2 regions of the Rhizorhabdus argentea genome follow, and region 2 is predicted to be linked to the other one. Evidence: riboswitches for the same ligand, from Rfam matches in the RefSeq annotation. Region 2 holds a riboswitch; the other holds the start of a gene.
What was found. Region 2 has a riboswitch for cobalamin ahead of AAC645_RS03610 (TonB-dependent receptor). Riboswitches for the same ligand answer to the same signal wherever they lie in the genome.
Positions count from the first base shown of each region.

Region 1 (7,599 bases), on a different contig from region 2:
ACTCGATGCTGGCAGTTAGCCCCTCGGCGACTGGGACGCTGGCACCAACCCACCAGTCGAATTCGTTGAGAGGCTCGCCACCCGTGGCATGGCCCGGGTTGAGCGCAAGAAAGGTGCCCGCATAGATCGATACCCCGCTCGGGCTGTTCACCGAAAGCCCGTTGACCAGGTGAACCATGGCACCGTCCGTGGTGACGACGAGGCCGCGCGGCGTGACATAGTCTTTCTTGACGGAAACATCGCCGAAGCCGTGAAGCTCCCACGCCTCGGCCGATGCCACGCTGCTGCAGCAAGTGACTAGCAGCGCGGCGGTTACCCCTTTGTATATCGTTCGCATCTTGGGTCGCTCCCTGATTGGTTAGCGCCCAGACACCCCCTCTGCGAACACGCGCATACTCGATCTTTAAGACGAAATTTGTATGCGCAATGTCAGACTTGCATACAATATTTGAGTCGGCAACGGGATTGTCGCTTGGACCTCATATTTGTATGCAAGATTTCAGGCGCCCCATCCTGGCGGGCGCGAAGGTTGCCCAACGCGAACGGAAGGATGAACGTGTCGAGCGGGACGACGGTGGATAAGCTCGCCGACGATTTGGCGGAGGCCATCCTTTCCGGCGAATTCGCGCCCGGTTCCCGGTTGGACGAACAACATCTCGCTCAACGCTATTCAGTCTCGCGTACGCCGGTGCGGGAGGCACTACGTCAATTAGCCACTACCGGGCTGATCGAGATGCGGCCGCGGCGAAGTGCGGTTGTGGCCAGCGTGACCCCCGCCCAGCTCGAGGATCTGTTCGTCGCGATGGGCGAACTCGAGGCGACCTGCGCCCGGCTCTCCGCATTGTCGATGGGACCAACCGAGCGCCGCAGGCTACAAGCGCTGCACGACCAGATGAAGGAGATTGCGGCGCACAACGACCCGGCCGCCTTCGCGGATGCCAACCATGCGCTCCACACAATGATCTACAAGGGCGCCCATAATGCCGTCCTGGCCGAAACGGCGGCTTCGATCCGGCGGCGGCTCGCCCCTTTCCGGCGCGCGCAGTTCCACGTCGAGGGCCGGCTACCGCGCTCGCTGGAGGAGCATGATGCTGTTGTTTCGGCCATAGTCCGCGGCGATGCCGCGGCGGCTCACAGCGCGATGCTGTACCACGTCACGCTGGTCGAGCAGAGCTTCGAAGAATTGTGCACCGGTCAGGCCGCTGGCCTGAGCGTTGCCGAAGCTTGACGAACATCGAAAGCAATGCCCCATCCGGATTGGCATTCGCCAACAACCGGGCTAAGGAAGCGGTGATTTTCCGGAGCAGTCCGGGGAATCGATGATCGCACCGGTGCCCCGCGAGGGGCTTTAATGGGAATGCGGTGCGGGAGCTTGCTCCCAAATCCGCAGCTGTCCCTGCAACTGTAAGCGGATAGCGCGATGCGCAGGCTCTCTTTGCGGGAGCGACCACTGGAAGTCGCCTAAAGGCGCTCCGGGAAGGTGCGTATCAAGCCGTGACCCGCGAGCCAGGAGACCTGCCGGTGCACTGGTCGCTCTTGCCATGACCCAGGGGATGGTCTTGGCACGGTAATTCTCCGTCTGGGCGACGAAGCTGTGCGGCTGGGGCTGCACGGTCGTGTGGCCACGGGCGCTCCGGCGTCAGCCCGTGGCTGCGCGCCGGCCGGTAATCAACTGGCAAGCCCCATCCGATTGTCGCCTTGGCGCGCGGGGAGAATTGCCATGACCTGTCTGTCGCGGAATGCTGCACCATGGTTTCCGCAGGGATGCGGAACCGTTAGCGACGCCCGACCCAACTGAGAGCGGGTAATGAGCGGGTTCACGGCAAAGGGCTGGTGTCCCGATGCATGGCGGCCGATGATGTCGGGCGACGGACTGCTGGTGCGTGTAAAGCCCCGGCTCGGACGCATGACGGCTGCGCAGGTTCGAGAACTTTGTGCTGCGGCGAACCGGCACGGCAACGGCCTGATCGACGTGACATCGCGGGCCAACCTCCAGATTCGCGGTGTGGGCGAGGGCAACTGGCCGCAACTCGTTCAACAGCTTGTGGCACTAGATCTGGTTGATGCTGACGCCGACCTGGAAAGAAGGCGCAATATCCTGGTCGCGCCGGACTGGCAGGAAGGCGATGACACCGATCGGGTTGCGAGCGACCTCGCGGCCCGACTAGGCGAGCTACCCGAGTTGCCGGGTAAGGTGGGTTTCGTTGTCGATGCCGGGGTGGGATGCGCGCTAGGCTCCGATGGGGGGGATTTTCGCATCGAGCGCGGCGCCGATGGCAAGCTGATCCTGCGCGCCGATGGACGGTCCACCGGCGTTGCCGTGCCCCATGGGGGGGAAGCGAATGCACTGGTCGCCCTAGCCTGGTGGTTCCTCGAAAGCGGCGGTGGAGAAGCTGGGCGCATGGCCCGCCACACCGCCGAGCTGCCGAACTGGGCGACAGGAAACGTGCCGTCGATGACGTCGGTCGCACGCGTTCAGCCGGGGCCGTGTCGTCTCGGCATGGCCTTCGGTTTGCCCTTTGGCCGGCTAGAAGCATCGGTTCTTGCCGAACTGGTCGCCCAGGATAGCGGGACACAGGCCCTGCGGTTCACGCCCTGGCGGATCGTCTTGGTGGAAGGCGATCCGTCCTTTGCCTCCCCGCGCGGGTTGGTGACCGATCCTGCCGATCCGTTGCTGCGCGCCGACGCCTGCCCCGGCTTCCCGCATTGCCCACAAGCATCGGTGGAAACGCGTGACGTAGCGCGCCGCCTTGCACCGCTGGTTGCCGGGCGACTCCATGTGTCAGGTTGCGCCAAAGGATGCGCCTGCCCGCGTAGCGCCGACGTCACTCTGACCGGTCGAGATGGCCTCTACGATATTTCCCTCGACGCGCCGGCTGGCTCGCCGGCTGTCTGGCCGGCTCTCAGCCGGCTCGAGGTTCTTGCTCATTTTGGAGCCGTTTGATGCCGCATGTCTATGAAACCGATGGGGCGGCGATCTATCGCCAATCCTTCGCCACGATCCGCGCAGAGGCCGATCTTGCCCGCTTCACGGTCGATGAAGAGCCGCTGGCGGTGCGCATGATCCATGCTTCCGGCATGGTCGAGCTGGCTCCGCATATCCGCTTCTCGATCGGGTTTGCCAGCACGGCACGTGCGGCGCTGGCAAATGGCGCACCGATCCTGTGCGATGCGCGGATGGTGAGCGAGGGGGTTACCCGTGGGCGATTGCCCGCGTCCAATCCGGTAATCTGCACGCTCCACGATCATCAGGTGCCAGACATGGCGCGGGCGATGGGCAACACGCGCTCGGCAGCGGCGCTGGAACTGTGGCGGCCGCATCTGGCGGGCGCGGTAGTCGCCATCGGCAATGCGCCGACCGCCCTGTTTCATCTGCTCAATATGCTGGAGGACCCGGATTGCGCCCGTCCCGCAGCGATCATCGGCTGTCCGGTGGGCTTTGTCGGTGCGGTGGAGTCCAAGGCTGCGCTGTGGATCGCTCCGCCGGCGCCCTGCTGCGTCGTCGAAGGAAGGCTGGGAGGCAGCGCCATCACGGTCGCTGCCATCAACGCACTGGCGAGCCGCGCGGAATGAGCGGCCCGGTGGGAACGATCCACGGTGTCGGGCTGGGCCCGGGCGCGCCGGATCTGCTTAGCGTGCGGGCTGACCGGCTGGTGCGCGGTGCGGGCCATGTGGCCTATTTCCGCAAGGCCGGGCGACCCGGACAGGCGCGGCGCATCGCCGCGGAGATGCTGCGCGCCGATGCGATCGAGATCGCCATGGAATATCCGGTAACGACGGAAATCCCACTCGCTGATCCGCGTTACAATAGCTGCCTTTCCGGCTTCTACGCCGAATGCACCGAGCGGCTGGCCGCTCTCGCGCGGGCGGGCAAGGATGTGGTGGTGCTGTGCGAGGGCGATCCGTTTTTCTATGGCTCGTTCATGCACCTGCATTCCCGCCTGTCGGGGATGGTGCCGGTGGAGGTGGTGCCGGGCATCACCGGCATGGCCGGAGCCTGGAATGCGACGGGCCTGCCGATTACCTGGGGCGACGACGTGCTGACCGTGGCGATGGCGACCTTGCCGGAGGAGGAGCTTGTCCGCCGTATTCGCGATACCGATGCCCTGGTGGTGATGAAGATCGGACGCAACCTGGCCAAACTGCGCCGCGCCGTAACCGCTGCCGGGCGCGAGGATGTCGCCTGGCTTGTGGAACATGCTGCCATGCCCGGCCAGAAGGTAACGCGGCTCATCGATGCCGATAGCGTCACGCCCTATTTTTCCATCCTGCTGATCCATGGACAGGGACGCCGGCCATGAGCCAGGTTGCCGATGGCGGCTGGCTCGCGATTGCCGGACTGGGGCCGGGGAATGACTCGCTGATTACGCCCGAGGTGACCGCTGCGCTCGCCGGTGCCAGCGATGTCATTGGCTATATCCCCTATGTGGCGCGGGTGGCCCCGCGCGTGGGGCTGACGCTGCATCCCTCCGACAATCGGGTCGAACTGGACCGGGCCGCCCATGCGCTGGAGCTGACGGCGCAGGGCAAGCGGGTAGTGGTCGTGTCGTCCGGCGACCCGGGCGTGTTCGCCATGGCGGCGGCAGTGTTCGAGGCGCTGGAAGCCGGGCCCGCCCATTGGCGCGACGTGGATATCAGGGTCATGCCGGGCATCACCGCCATGCTTGCGGCCAGTGCGCGCGCCGGAGCGCCGCTGGGCCATGATTTTTGCGCCATCAACCTTTCGGACAACCTCAAGCCATGGTCGTTGATTGAAAAGCGCCTGCGGCTGGCGGCTGAGGCTGATTTTGCCATGGCCTTCTACAACCCGCGCTCGAAAGCCCGCCCGGAAGCTTTTGCCCGCGTGCTCGAAGTGCTGCGCGAAGCCTGCGGCGATGATCGTCTGGTGCTGTTCGCCCGGGCTGTGTCGACGCCCGAGGAGGATCTGCGGATCATCGCGCTGGAACAGGCTCGCGCCGATATGGCCGACATGCGCACCGTCGTTATCGTCGGATCGAGCCAGACCCGGATCATCGAGCGGGCGGGCGGCGCGTTTCTCTACACGCCCCGCTCGGCGATGGGCTCGGCATCATGACCCAGCCAGGCCAGCACTTCACTGGGGTGCCAGGTTTCCCGGCGCATCGGGATGATCGGTCGGTCGATCATCAGAACCGGCAGGCCCAGTTGCCGGGCGGCGATAAGCTTGGCCTCGGCTCCCGCGCCGCCGGCATTCTTGCACAGCAGCAGATCGATGGCGTGTTCCTGCAGCAGGCACATATCGCCATCCACGCCGAACGGGCCGCGATCGACCACCAGACTGTAGTGCGGCAGGGGCGGGGGCTGGTCAGGCGCATCCACGAAGCGCAGCAGATAATGATGCTGCGGCTGGGCAGCGAAGGCGTCCGCATGCATCCGCCCCAAGGCCAGCATGATGCGGCGCGGCGTCCCTGCCAGCGCTGCTACGGCGTCATTGATGCCGGCAACATGGCTCCAGCGGTCGCCGGGGCAAGCCACCCAGGCGGGGCGGGTAAGCGCGATATGTGCGACCCCGGTCAGCCGGGCAGCCTCGACGGCGTTGGCGCTCATCGTCGCGGCGAAGGGGTGGGTCGCATCGACCAGATGCGTCACCCGATGGTCGCGCAAATAGTCCGCCAGCCCGGCGACGCCCCCAAAGCCCCCGATGCGCACCGGCACAGGTTGCGGTTGAGGGGATTGCGTTCGGCCGGCGTAGCTCAGCGTTGCCCGGATGCTCCTGGCCGCCAGCAGGCGGGCGAGCGCGCTGGCCTCGGTGGTGCCGCCCAGAAGGAGAATATTCGGCATGGCTGACCCTGTTGCGCAGCTTCGGCAAACGCCGTGGTTGACGATCATCGGCATCGGCGAGGACGGGCTCGATGGCCTTTCCGCCGCAAGCCGGGCGGCGTTGGCGCAGGCCGAACTGGTCATCGGATCGGCCCGGCACCTGACGTTGTTGCCTGCGACTAGTTCGCGCGTGATCGAATGGCCAGTGCCGTTTGCCGACGGGATCGCTATCCTGATGACGCATCGCGGGCAGAAGGTGGCGATGCTGGCGTCGGGCGATCCTTTCTGGTTCGGGGCGGGCAGCAGCGTGACGCGCCATCTCGCGCCCAATGAGTGGGAGGCCCATCCAACGCCGTCCACCTTCAGCCTGGCCGCTGCGCGATTGGGCTGGCCGTTGCAGGAAACCGCCTGCCTTGGGTTGCACGCGGCACCGCTGGAGCGCCTGCGGCCACACCTCTTCGCTGGCGCGCGTATCCTGCTGCTGCTGCGTGATGGCGAAGCGGTGGTGGCGTTAGCGTCCTACCTGACGGACCGCGGCTTTGGCGCTTCCCGCCTGCATGTGATGGAAGCGCTTGGCGGGCCTCGCGAAAGAACCCGCACCGCATGCGCCGACGCGCTGGATTTCGCCGACATTGCTCATCCGGTCGCCGTGGCGGTGCAATGTGCCGGGGACGGGCAGGCATTGCCCTGCATATCTGGCTTGCCGGACGCCGTGTTCGATCATGATGGCCAGATCACCAAGCGACCCATCCGTGCCCTGACGCTCTCCACCCTCGCGCCCCGGCCGGGAGAACTTTTATGGGATATCGGTGCGGGCTCCGGCTCGATCGGCATCGAATGGCTGCTGGGGCACGCCTCCAACCGCGCAGTGGCGATCGAGGCGGACGCGCTGCGGGCCGAGTGTGCCCGCGCCAATGCCCTCGCGCTGGGCGTGAATCGGTTGGAGATCCTGATCGGCGGCGCCCCCGATGCCTTGCCCGAAGGCCCGATGCCCGATGCGGTGTTCGTCGGCGGCGGCCTGTCCGAGGCGCTGCTTGAAACGCTATGGGCGCGTCTGCCGGCCGGCACGCGCCTGGTCGCCAATGCGGTGACGCTCGAATCCGAAGCGCTGCTAGCCCGCTGGCACGGTGAAAAGGGCGGCGCGCTGATGCGGCTCGAGCTGGCGCAGGCGGCGCCGCTGGGTAGCCGTCGTGGATGGCGTTCGAGCTATCCGGTGGTGCAATGGAGCGTCGTGCTGTGATCGTCGCGGGTTTCGGCTTCCGGGCAGGGGCCGGGCTGGTCTCGCTGCGGGCGGCGCTGGAACTGGCACAACGGGGCAAGCCTGCGGTCACGCATCTCGCGACAGCGCGGGACAAGCTTGCCGCTGTGTCGCCCCTTGCCGATGCTCTCGGCCTGCCGTTGCGGGGGCTTTCTCCCGAGGAGTTGTCCGGGGTGCCAACGCTCACCTGCTCGGCCGCCAGCTTCGCCGCGCGCGCCACGGGCAGCCTTGCCGAAGCCAGCGCCCTCGTTGCCGCTGGTGACGGCGCGCGTCTGCTGGGCTCGCGCCATGTTTCTCCCGATAGGATGGCCACGTGCGCCATCGCCGAAGGATCTTTGCCATGACCGTTCATTTCATCGGCGCCGGGCCCGGCGCTCCAGACCTGCTGACTCTGCGCGGGCGAGACCTCATCGCTGCCAGCCCGGTGTGTCTTTATGCCGGCTCGCTCGTTCCTCCGGCGGTTCTCGACCATTGCCCACCGGGCGCCAGGATCGTCAACACGGCGCCGATGGAACTGGACGAGATCATCGCCGAGATCGCCGCCGCCCAGGCACAGGGGCAGG
Region 1 is NZ_JBANFK010000005.1:22,932-30,530, reverse strand. It holds gene AAC645_RS06105 (hypothetical protein) at 1-280, opposite strand, end outside; gene AAC645_RS06100 (GntR family transcriptional regulator) at 551-1,228, shown strand; cobalamin riboswitch at 1,313-1,537, shown strand; gene cobG (precorrin-3B synthase) at 1,808-2,944, shown strand; gene AAC645_RS06090 (precorrin-8X methylmutase) at 2,944-3,573, shown strand; gene cobI (precorrin-2 C(20)-methyltransferase) at 3,570-4,301, shown strand; gene cobJ (precorrin-3B C(17)-methyltransferase) at 4,298-5,074, shown strand; gene AAC645_RS06075 (cobalt-precorrin-6A reductase) at 5,038-5,799, opposite strand; gene cbiE (precorrin-6y C5,15-methyltransferase (decarboxylating) subunit CbiE) at 5,798-7,018, shown strand; gene AAC645_RS06065 (cobalamin biosynthesis protein) at 7,015-7,380, shown strand; gene cobM (precorrin-4 C(11)-methyltransferase) at 7,377-7,599, shown strand, end outside.
Region 1: another riboswitch for cobalamin. It lies ahead of cobG (precorrin-3B synthase); the one in region 2 lies ahead of AAC645_RS03610 (TonB-dependent receptor).

Region 2 (7,599 bases):
CCGAGGCGCAAAGTGCGTGGCTCTACCACGCGGCTCAGCCGCCCCACGGCTGGTCCCGCTGTATCGAACGAGGGGATATAGGATTCGTAATAATAGGCGATGTCCTTGTCGCGGCTGTTGAGGACGTTGAGCACCTCGCCATAAATCTCGAAATGCCCCAGCTTGCGGGCTGCGCGCAGGTTGACAACCGTGCTGCCCGAGTCCCTGACGCTGTTGTCTTCGATCAGCGGATAGGGGCCGAGGTGGCGGACACGGATGCTAGCCTCCCACGGATCGAACACCAAAGCGACGCCGGCCGATGCGGCGTTTTCGAAGGCGTTCGGGATGCGGTCTCCATTGCCGTATCGCGACCGGCTCGCGGTATAGTTGCCGTCGATCGCCAACCAGGTCTTCGGCCGCCAGAATGCCACCAACTCATAGCCGCGGCGCTTGCTTGCGCCCGTAGGCTCGACCGCGTTGGAGTCGCCGATGAAGCGCAGTTCGCTGTCGACGTTCAACCACCAATAGGTCGCGGTCAGCGCAAAACCGGGCAATTGCCATCTAGCGCCGACTTCACGGCCTTCACCCCGCACGAGCACGGGCACCGGCGCCTCGGCGTTGACCGCGCCCCGCACATCGTTGGAATGAAAGCCGCGGCCCCAGTTGCCATAGAGCTCGAGCCGACGGGTCGGGGAGTAGGCTATCGACACCCTCGGTGAGAAGATTGCATCATTGCCATTGCCCTCTCCGGCGATGCCCGCCGCCTGGTCCTTCGCACGCACGACATAGTGGTAATAGTCGCCGCGCACGCCGCCGATCAGACGAAGGCCAGTGAAGGGCATCCAACTCGCCTCGCCGTATAGCGCTGCCGAGGCTTCCTCGACATGATGGCGACCAAGCGACGCGAGGAATAATCGTGCGCTCGTCCGATAGACGCCAACGTTGCCGATGTGATCGTATCGCTCTTCCGTGCCGAGAGACAAGGTGAGAGCCGGCGTCACGGTCCAGCGCTTCTCGCCCCGCGCACCAACGATCCAGCGCCTGTCGAATTGGCGGATTTGGGCGCTGGTCCCGTCGGGGTCGGTGTAGGTAGGATTGGAATACATCGACCAGTCGTAGAACTGGCCATAGAGGTTCGCGTGCCAGTCGGGCTGGCGAACCGCGACGTTGGCGACGAGCCGACTGGTCTCGCCGCGCGCGGTGGAGTCGGGCGAGCAGAAGACATCTCTGCAGATGGCGGAACCGATGATCCGCTCGGGTATCTGCTCGGTCGGGTGCCACGTTGCATGATAGGCATGAAACGACGCTTCGACCTGTCCCGCACCGGCGGGCGCCGTATATTTGGCGAAACCCGAGCCATGCCGCAGATGTTCGGGTGATTCCCAGGGACCGTTATAGATCTTGGCCTGCGCGACCAGCGTCAGCTTGCCTGAACCTGCGCCGCCTATCGTGCCGCCGGCCGCGATGCGGCCATAGCCGTACGAACCTCCCTCGACCGAGATCCATGGCGTAGCGAAGCCATCGATCGTCGTCATGTAAGCTGCGCCTGCCAGCGCGAAATCGCCGCCATCAGCGCGGTACGAGCCTTTACGGAAATCTTCGCGTGCGACGATTTCGGGGATGAGCCCGTTGAGGTCGAGATAGCCTTGGCCGTGACCGTGGGTACGCAAGTTCATCGGTACGCCATCGATATAGGTCGCGAAGTCGGAACCGTGATCGAGATTGAAACCGCGGAGGAAATATTGATTGGCCTTGCCGCTGCCCGAATGCTGGGCGGCGACCATGCCGGGCACTGCTTCAAGCAGTTCGGCGACACGCAACAAGGGGCGGACGAGCAGGTCAGCGCCGGCAATCGTGCCCTCGCTGGCCGCGTGCGCCACGCCGATCTTCGCCTCGCCGCGGCCGAAGACGACGATATCGCCGGCTGGTTCCGGCGCAGGCGCCGCCTGACCTTCCTGGGTCTGTGCCAATGCCGGTGTCGCGCTGCACGCAATGGCCATAGCTGCGCATCCAGGCCACCACATCCATAAACCGATGATGTTCTTCATTCCCGTCCCCGTCGGCGCCAAGCGACGTCGGGCCGGGGCGTGCCGTTCACGAACGGTCGGCGCGCACGACCGCCGGGCGCCCGAGGGCGACAGACGTGCGCATCCGTGCGGCCCCAGCCGCTCGTTCGTCGCTCAGACGGAAGAAACCGTGCCCCGGTCATCCCCTGGACCAAAGCAAGAGCGACCAGACGCCGGCAGGTCTCCTGGCTCGCGGGTCATCGCTCGATGCACGGCCTTCCCAGGCCTCGCATGACTTAGCGTCCGGCCCAGTGGCTGGCGGCTCGGGACATCTCGTCCGCACCGCACATGTGCATCGCGCTCGCCGCTTACAGTTGCAGGGACAGCTGCGGATTTGGGAGAAGCCCCCCGTACCGCATTCCCGTTTTAAGCCTCTTGCGAGGCACCGGCGCGATCTATGTCCCTGCACGGCCTTGCGGCACGGGCTTGGACGGGGCGGCCATTAGGCGAAGCGATACTGCGCCGCAAGGGGGGCGGCGCGCGCCAGCGATCAATCGACGTTGAGCGACTGAAGCCGCCAGATCCGGTTGAACGACATATGCGTCGCGGCGAGCGGCCCAATGTCGATCCGCATCGTCGATGCCGGAGACAGATCCAGCGCAGCCACGAGCGCTGCCCTGACGACCATCGGGTGGGTTATGGCCAGGATATGCGTGTTGCGCTCCGTCTGCGCCTGCAACCAGCGCGACACACGTGCGACGACATCGGACAGGCTTTCCCCACCGGGCGCACCTTTCGCCGGGTCGGCCAACCACGCCGAGAGCGCGCCTGCATCGCGCCGCTGGATCGCCTCGAAGCCCTGCCCTGCCCACGCGCCATGGTCGATGTCGCGCAGGCTGTCGACGACCGATGCATCGAGAGCCAACGCATTGGCGGTTTGTCGGGCAGCCAGGGCCGGGCTGACCATTACGAGTTCTACGCTGGCGGGCAGTTTATAGCCGGCCGCCTTGCGATTTCCGCCGTCGTCGAGTGGATCTCCCGGACCGGAAAAGCCGCCTTGGCGGGCCGAGGCCGTGGCCGCATGGCAGAGGAATGTCAGTCGGCTGGCCAGGGCTGGTCTCCATGGATCGTTGACGCTGTGGCGGATTTCGGCCTACAGCGATTCCTGCAATGACCGAGGAAGAAGCCGGTGTAATTCCGGCACGGTCGCGCCACTGTTATCGTCAGCCTTTGTCCGCTGTCGAGAGTCAGACCTTCCTCGGACCGATTGGAACACCGGCGGGACGCGGAATCCCGAAAGGAGCATGACAATGGCCACGGCAGCCCTTTTCGCAGACGACATCTTCATCCCGTTGCCGGGAACGGTGGTCATACCGCTGCGAGACATCGTGCCATGGGGTATTTTCGGAACGCTGCTGGCGATGATCTTCCTCTATTTCGTCAGCACCGAACAAGGTGCGCTGTCGCTGTTCAGCGGCATGTACGTTCATGAGTTCGTTCACGACGGACGCCATCTCCTCGGATTCCCCTGCCACTAAGGCGGGGGAATAGGTCATGGTCAGAGATTTGCTCGTTCGCGGGATGCTCGCCGGCATTCTCGCCGCGGTTCTCGTCACCTTGTTCGCGCGCGTCGTAGCTGAACCCCAGGTCGATCTCGCAATTGCCTACGAAGCCTCCCACGCGGCACACGAAGCGCATGACATGCCCGGCATGGTCACGACCGAAGATCCCGAGCTGGTCAGTCGCACCACCCAGAAAGGACTCGGCCTGCTCACCGCACTGACCTTGTATGGCGCGGCAGTCGGCGGCATCTTCGCGCTCGTATTTGCGCTCGTCTATGGACGTGCGGCATCCAGCGGACCGCGGTCATTGGCTCTTCTGTTGGCAATCGGCGCCTTCATCGCCATTGCGCTGGTTCCCGCGCTGAAATATCCGCCGACCCCGCCCGCCGTCGGCCAGCATGAAACCGTGGCTTTCCGGACCGTCGCCTATTTTTCGATGATCGCCCTGTCGCTCGTGGCCATGGTTATCGCGGTGAAGATAAGCCGGCTGCTCAGCGGTCGCCTCGGATCATTCAACGCCGCGCTGATCAGTGTGGCCGGCTACATTGCCATCGTCACCGCGGTGCAGTTCGCGCTACCGGCGATCGACGAAGTGCCGGCCGATTTCCCGGCCGTCGTGCTCTGGAACTTCCGCGTTGCGGCGATCGCACTTCAACTCGCATTGTGGGTGGTGATCGGGGTGGTCTTCGGGGCCGTGGCGGACCGCAGATTACGACGATCTGCCTCGCGCAGCCGATGAAGCGAGGGCTCTGCTCTTCAGTTGAACTTGTACCCCCGACCGATCGTACGGGGTTCGAACTGATCTGATCCAGACCTGACTCAGCAGGCCTGCCCTGCGGCTCGCCTGGCCAGCAGCAGCGCCCCGATCAGGCCCGCTTCCTGTCCCAGCACGGAGCCACGAATGATCTCGGCAAGGTCGGCGCTCTCTGCGAAATAGCCGGCGTTGATCCGCGCAGCGTGGGTCCTGACCCGTTGCAGGAGCCCAGGCGCGTTCATCACGCCGCCGCCGAAGACTATCCGGTTTGGCGAGAGCACGCTCATGACCGCTACCGCAAGATGGGCGAGGTACCAGGCTGCTATCTCATGTGCCGGGTGATCGGCCGCAAGGTCGGAGAGCTTTTGCCCCCACCGCGCCATAATTGCGGGACCACTGGCCAGCCCTTCGATGCAGCCGCCATGATGGGGACAGACGCCGGGAAAATCTTGATCGAGGGGATGACGGGGCGGGGCGATATGCCCCATTTCCGGATGTCGAAAACCATGTACGGGCAGCCCGGCGATAACGGCGCCGCCCCCAATGCCGGTCCCGATGGTGATGTAAACGAGGGTCGAGCGATCGCCGTCTGCCATCTCGGCGGCTTCGGCCATGGCAGCCGCGTTGACATCCGTGTCCAGTCCAACGGGGATAGCGAATTCTGATCGAAGGCTGGCCGCTGGCGACACGCCGCTCCATCCCTTCTTCGGCGTCCTCCGAAGCGCACCCCAATCCGGAGCGCCGGGATCCAGCTGCAGTGGGCCGAAACTGGCAACGCCGATCGAGGCCATCGGGCCGTGACGCGCCTGTGCCTCCTTGAAGAAGGTCAGCGTGGCATTCATAGTCGGGCCAGGGGCTTCGGTGGCTATCGAGGTCCGTTCCAGCCAAGGCTGGCCCGGCTTGCCGACCGAGCACAGGAATTTGGTGCCCCCTGCCTCGAGGCAGCCGTAGAGCAGATCCCCATCATTCTCCTGAACTGCTGGACGCTGCTCGTCAAAGGCCACGGTTGGCCCTGTCGGGGTTGCGTGATCGCTTGATATCATGGGCGCCAACTCCAGCTGAGCAGGAGCTCTATTTCTCCAGCTCAAGCCAGTCCTTCGTCGGCTGGTGATAGAGCATGTCGAAAACTTCGAGCTGCATCCCGGTCGGTTCGACCGCGTTCGAGTTCCAAAGCATGCCTACGCCAGCCTTGAGGATCGGATCGAACAGGATCAGCGAGCGATATCCGTCAACCGCTCCCCGATGACCGATCACCTCGCGGCCGGCATAATGCCAGATCCGCCAGCCGAGGCCGTAGGAAGCATCCTTGAGCACCTGGTCGAGTTCGCGCTGGCGGTGGACGGAGAAGGTGCGAATCCGCGGCGAATGCAGTTGGCGCAAAACCTTCGGCGACAGCACGCGGGGCGCTTCGCCCATCTGGGCGCGCATCCAGATGCCGAGATCAATGATCGACGAGTTGATCCCGCCGGCCGCCGGCGTCCTGTAATAGGCGTCCGCCACCTTCAGCTCGCGCCGGCCCTGATGGGGACGCGCCCAGCTCGGCGAAGACTCCAGGCCCTCGCGGGTCGTGGTCGCCGATTGCATCCCAAGGGGGCCGAATATCTCTTCCTGAACCAGCTGAGCATAGCTTTTGCGGCCGGCATGTTCGGCCGCTTCGCTAGCGGCGTCATAGGCGATGTTCTGATAGCTGTAGCATTTGCCCGGAGGGCACAGCAGCGGGATCTGGTTCAGCCGACTGCGGATCTCCTTCGGATCCTTGCCATCCTCCAGGTCGCGATCATAGGCGTTCTTCCAGATGCCCAGGCTCTGCGACAGGAGGTTGTCGATGGTCGCGACATTCTGCGCATCCTTCGGCAGCTTGAGCGATGGTGCCCAGCGCGAGACCGGGTCGCTCAGCGACAATTTCTTCTCTGCCGCCATCTTGGTGAGCAAGGTCGCGGCCACTCCCTTCGAAACGGATGCCCAGCGGAACACGGTATGCGCATCGACCGGCTTCCCCTCGGGCCCATCGGTGGTGACGCCATAGCCCTTGGCGAAGCTGATCTCGCCATTCTCGATGGTGACGATCGCGACACCCACCACCGACCGTTCGGCGGCAAGCTCACGCATCCGCTGATCGAGCCGGCGATAATCGATCCGGGTCGGGCCGCTCTTGCTGATGCCGATACGGCTGAGGTCGATCGACAGCCGGGCGACCGGCGGCCTGGCGGTCTCCTGCGTCCTGCGCAGATAAAACCCACCGGCAGCGAGAAAGGCGATCAGGAGCGCAACGAGGACCGCGCCGGCCACCACCAGCCCACGCTCGATCTGAACGACAGCGGGCACCTCTGCTTCCGGCGGAGCCAGCGAATTGGCCTTGATATCTTTATCGGACATGAGCGCGGGGACGGGACCAGCAGGCAGGAGGGACGGCAGGCATAGCAGGTCGGGTGGCGAACGCCCGCCCGGCCCACTGCCGCTCAACCCACGACATGCACCATCCAACGCGGCATCGAAAGACCGTCAGCTCAGATATTTGGCAGTGGTCTTCGACGCGAGCTCCTCTGCGGTGACACCCGGCGCCAGCTCGATCAGCCTGAACGGAGAATGGTGGTCGGGCCGCTGGAACACGGCGAGGTCGGTCACGATCATGTCAACCACGTTCTTGCCGGTCAGCGGCAGCGTGCAGGCCGGAATGAACTTCGGATCGCCGTTCTTCGACGTATGCTCCATCACCACGATGATCTTCTTGACGCCGGCAACGAGGTCCATGGCCCCCCCCATGCCCTTCACCATCTTTCCGGGGATCATCCAATTAGCGATGTCGCCCCCTTCGGAGACTTCCATCGCGCCGAGCACCGTCAGGTCGATATGACCGCCGCGGATCATCGCGAAGCTGTCGGCGCTGGAGAAGAAGCTCGTCGAGGGCAACTGGCTGATGGTCTGCTTGCCGGCGTTGATCAGGTCGGCATCCTCCTCGCCCTCGAAGGGGAAGGGACCGATGCCGAGCATACCGTTCTCGGATTGCAACGTCACCGTCATCCCTTCCGGGATGTTGTTTGCAACCAGTGTCGGGATGCCGATGCCGAGGTTGACGTAATAACCGTCCTGAAGCTCGCGCGCAGCGCGCGCCGCCATCTGATTGCGATCCCAGCCCTTCACTGCCGTGGCCATCTTGCTTGTCTCCCTTATGGCCTGATCGGCCGATCTCTTGTCCCAGGAAAAGCCTGGTCCCAGCTACACCTGACTCAGCGGAGGCAGCCGAGCGCCGCCCCACGCCGAGCGATCACGCCGCTTCGCGCGGCCGGGTCGTGCGGAA
Region 2 is NZ_JBANFK010000003.1:141,452-149,050, reverse strand. It holds gene AAC645_RS03610 (TonB-dependent receptor) at 1-1,979, opposite strand, end outside; cobalamin riboswitch at 2,204-2,450, opposite strand; gene AAC645_RS03605 (histidine phosphatase family protein) at 2,536-3,084, opposite strand; gene AAC645_RS03600 (CbtB domain-containing protein) at 3,296-3,523, shown strand; gene AAC645_RS03595 (CbtA family protein) at 3,540-4,286, shown strand; gene AAC645_RS03590 (ROK family protein) at 4,367-5,344, opposite strand; gene AAC645_RS03585 (serine hydrolase domain-containing protein) at 5,373-6,677, opposite strand; gene AAC645_RS03580 (CoA transferase subunit B) at 6,804-7,454, opposite strand; gene AAC645_RS03575 (CoA transferase subunit A) at 7,567-7,599, opposite strand, start outside.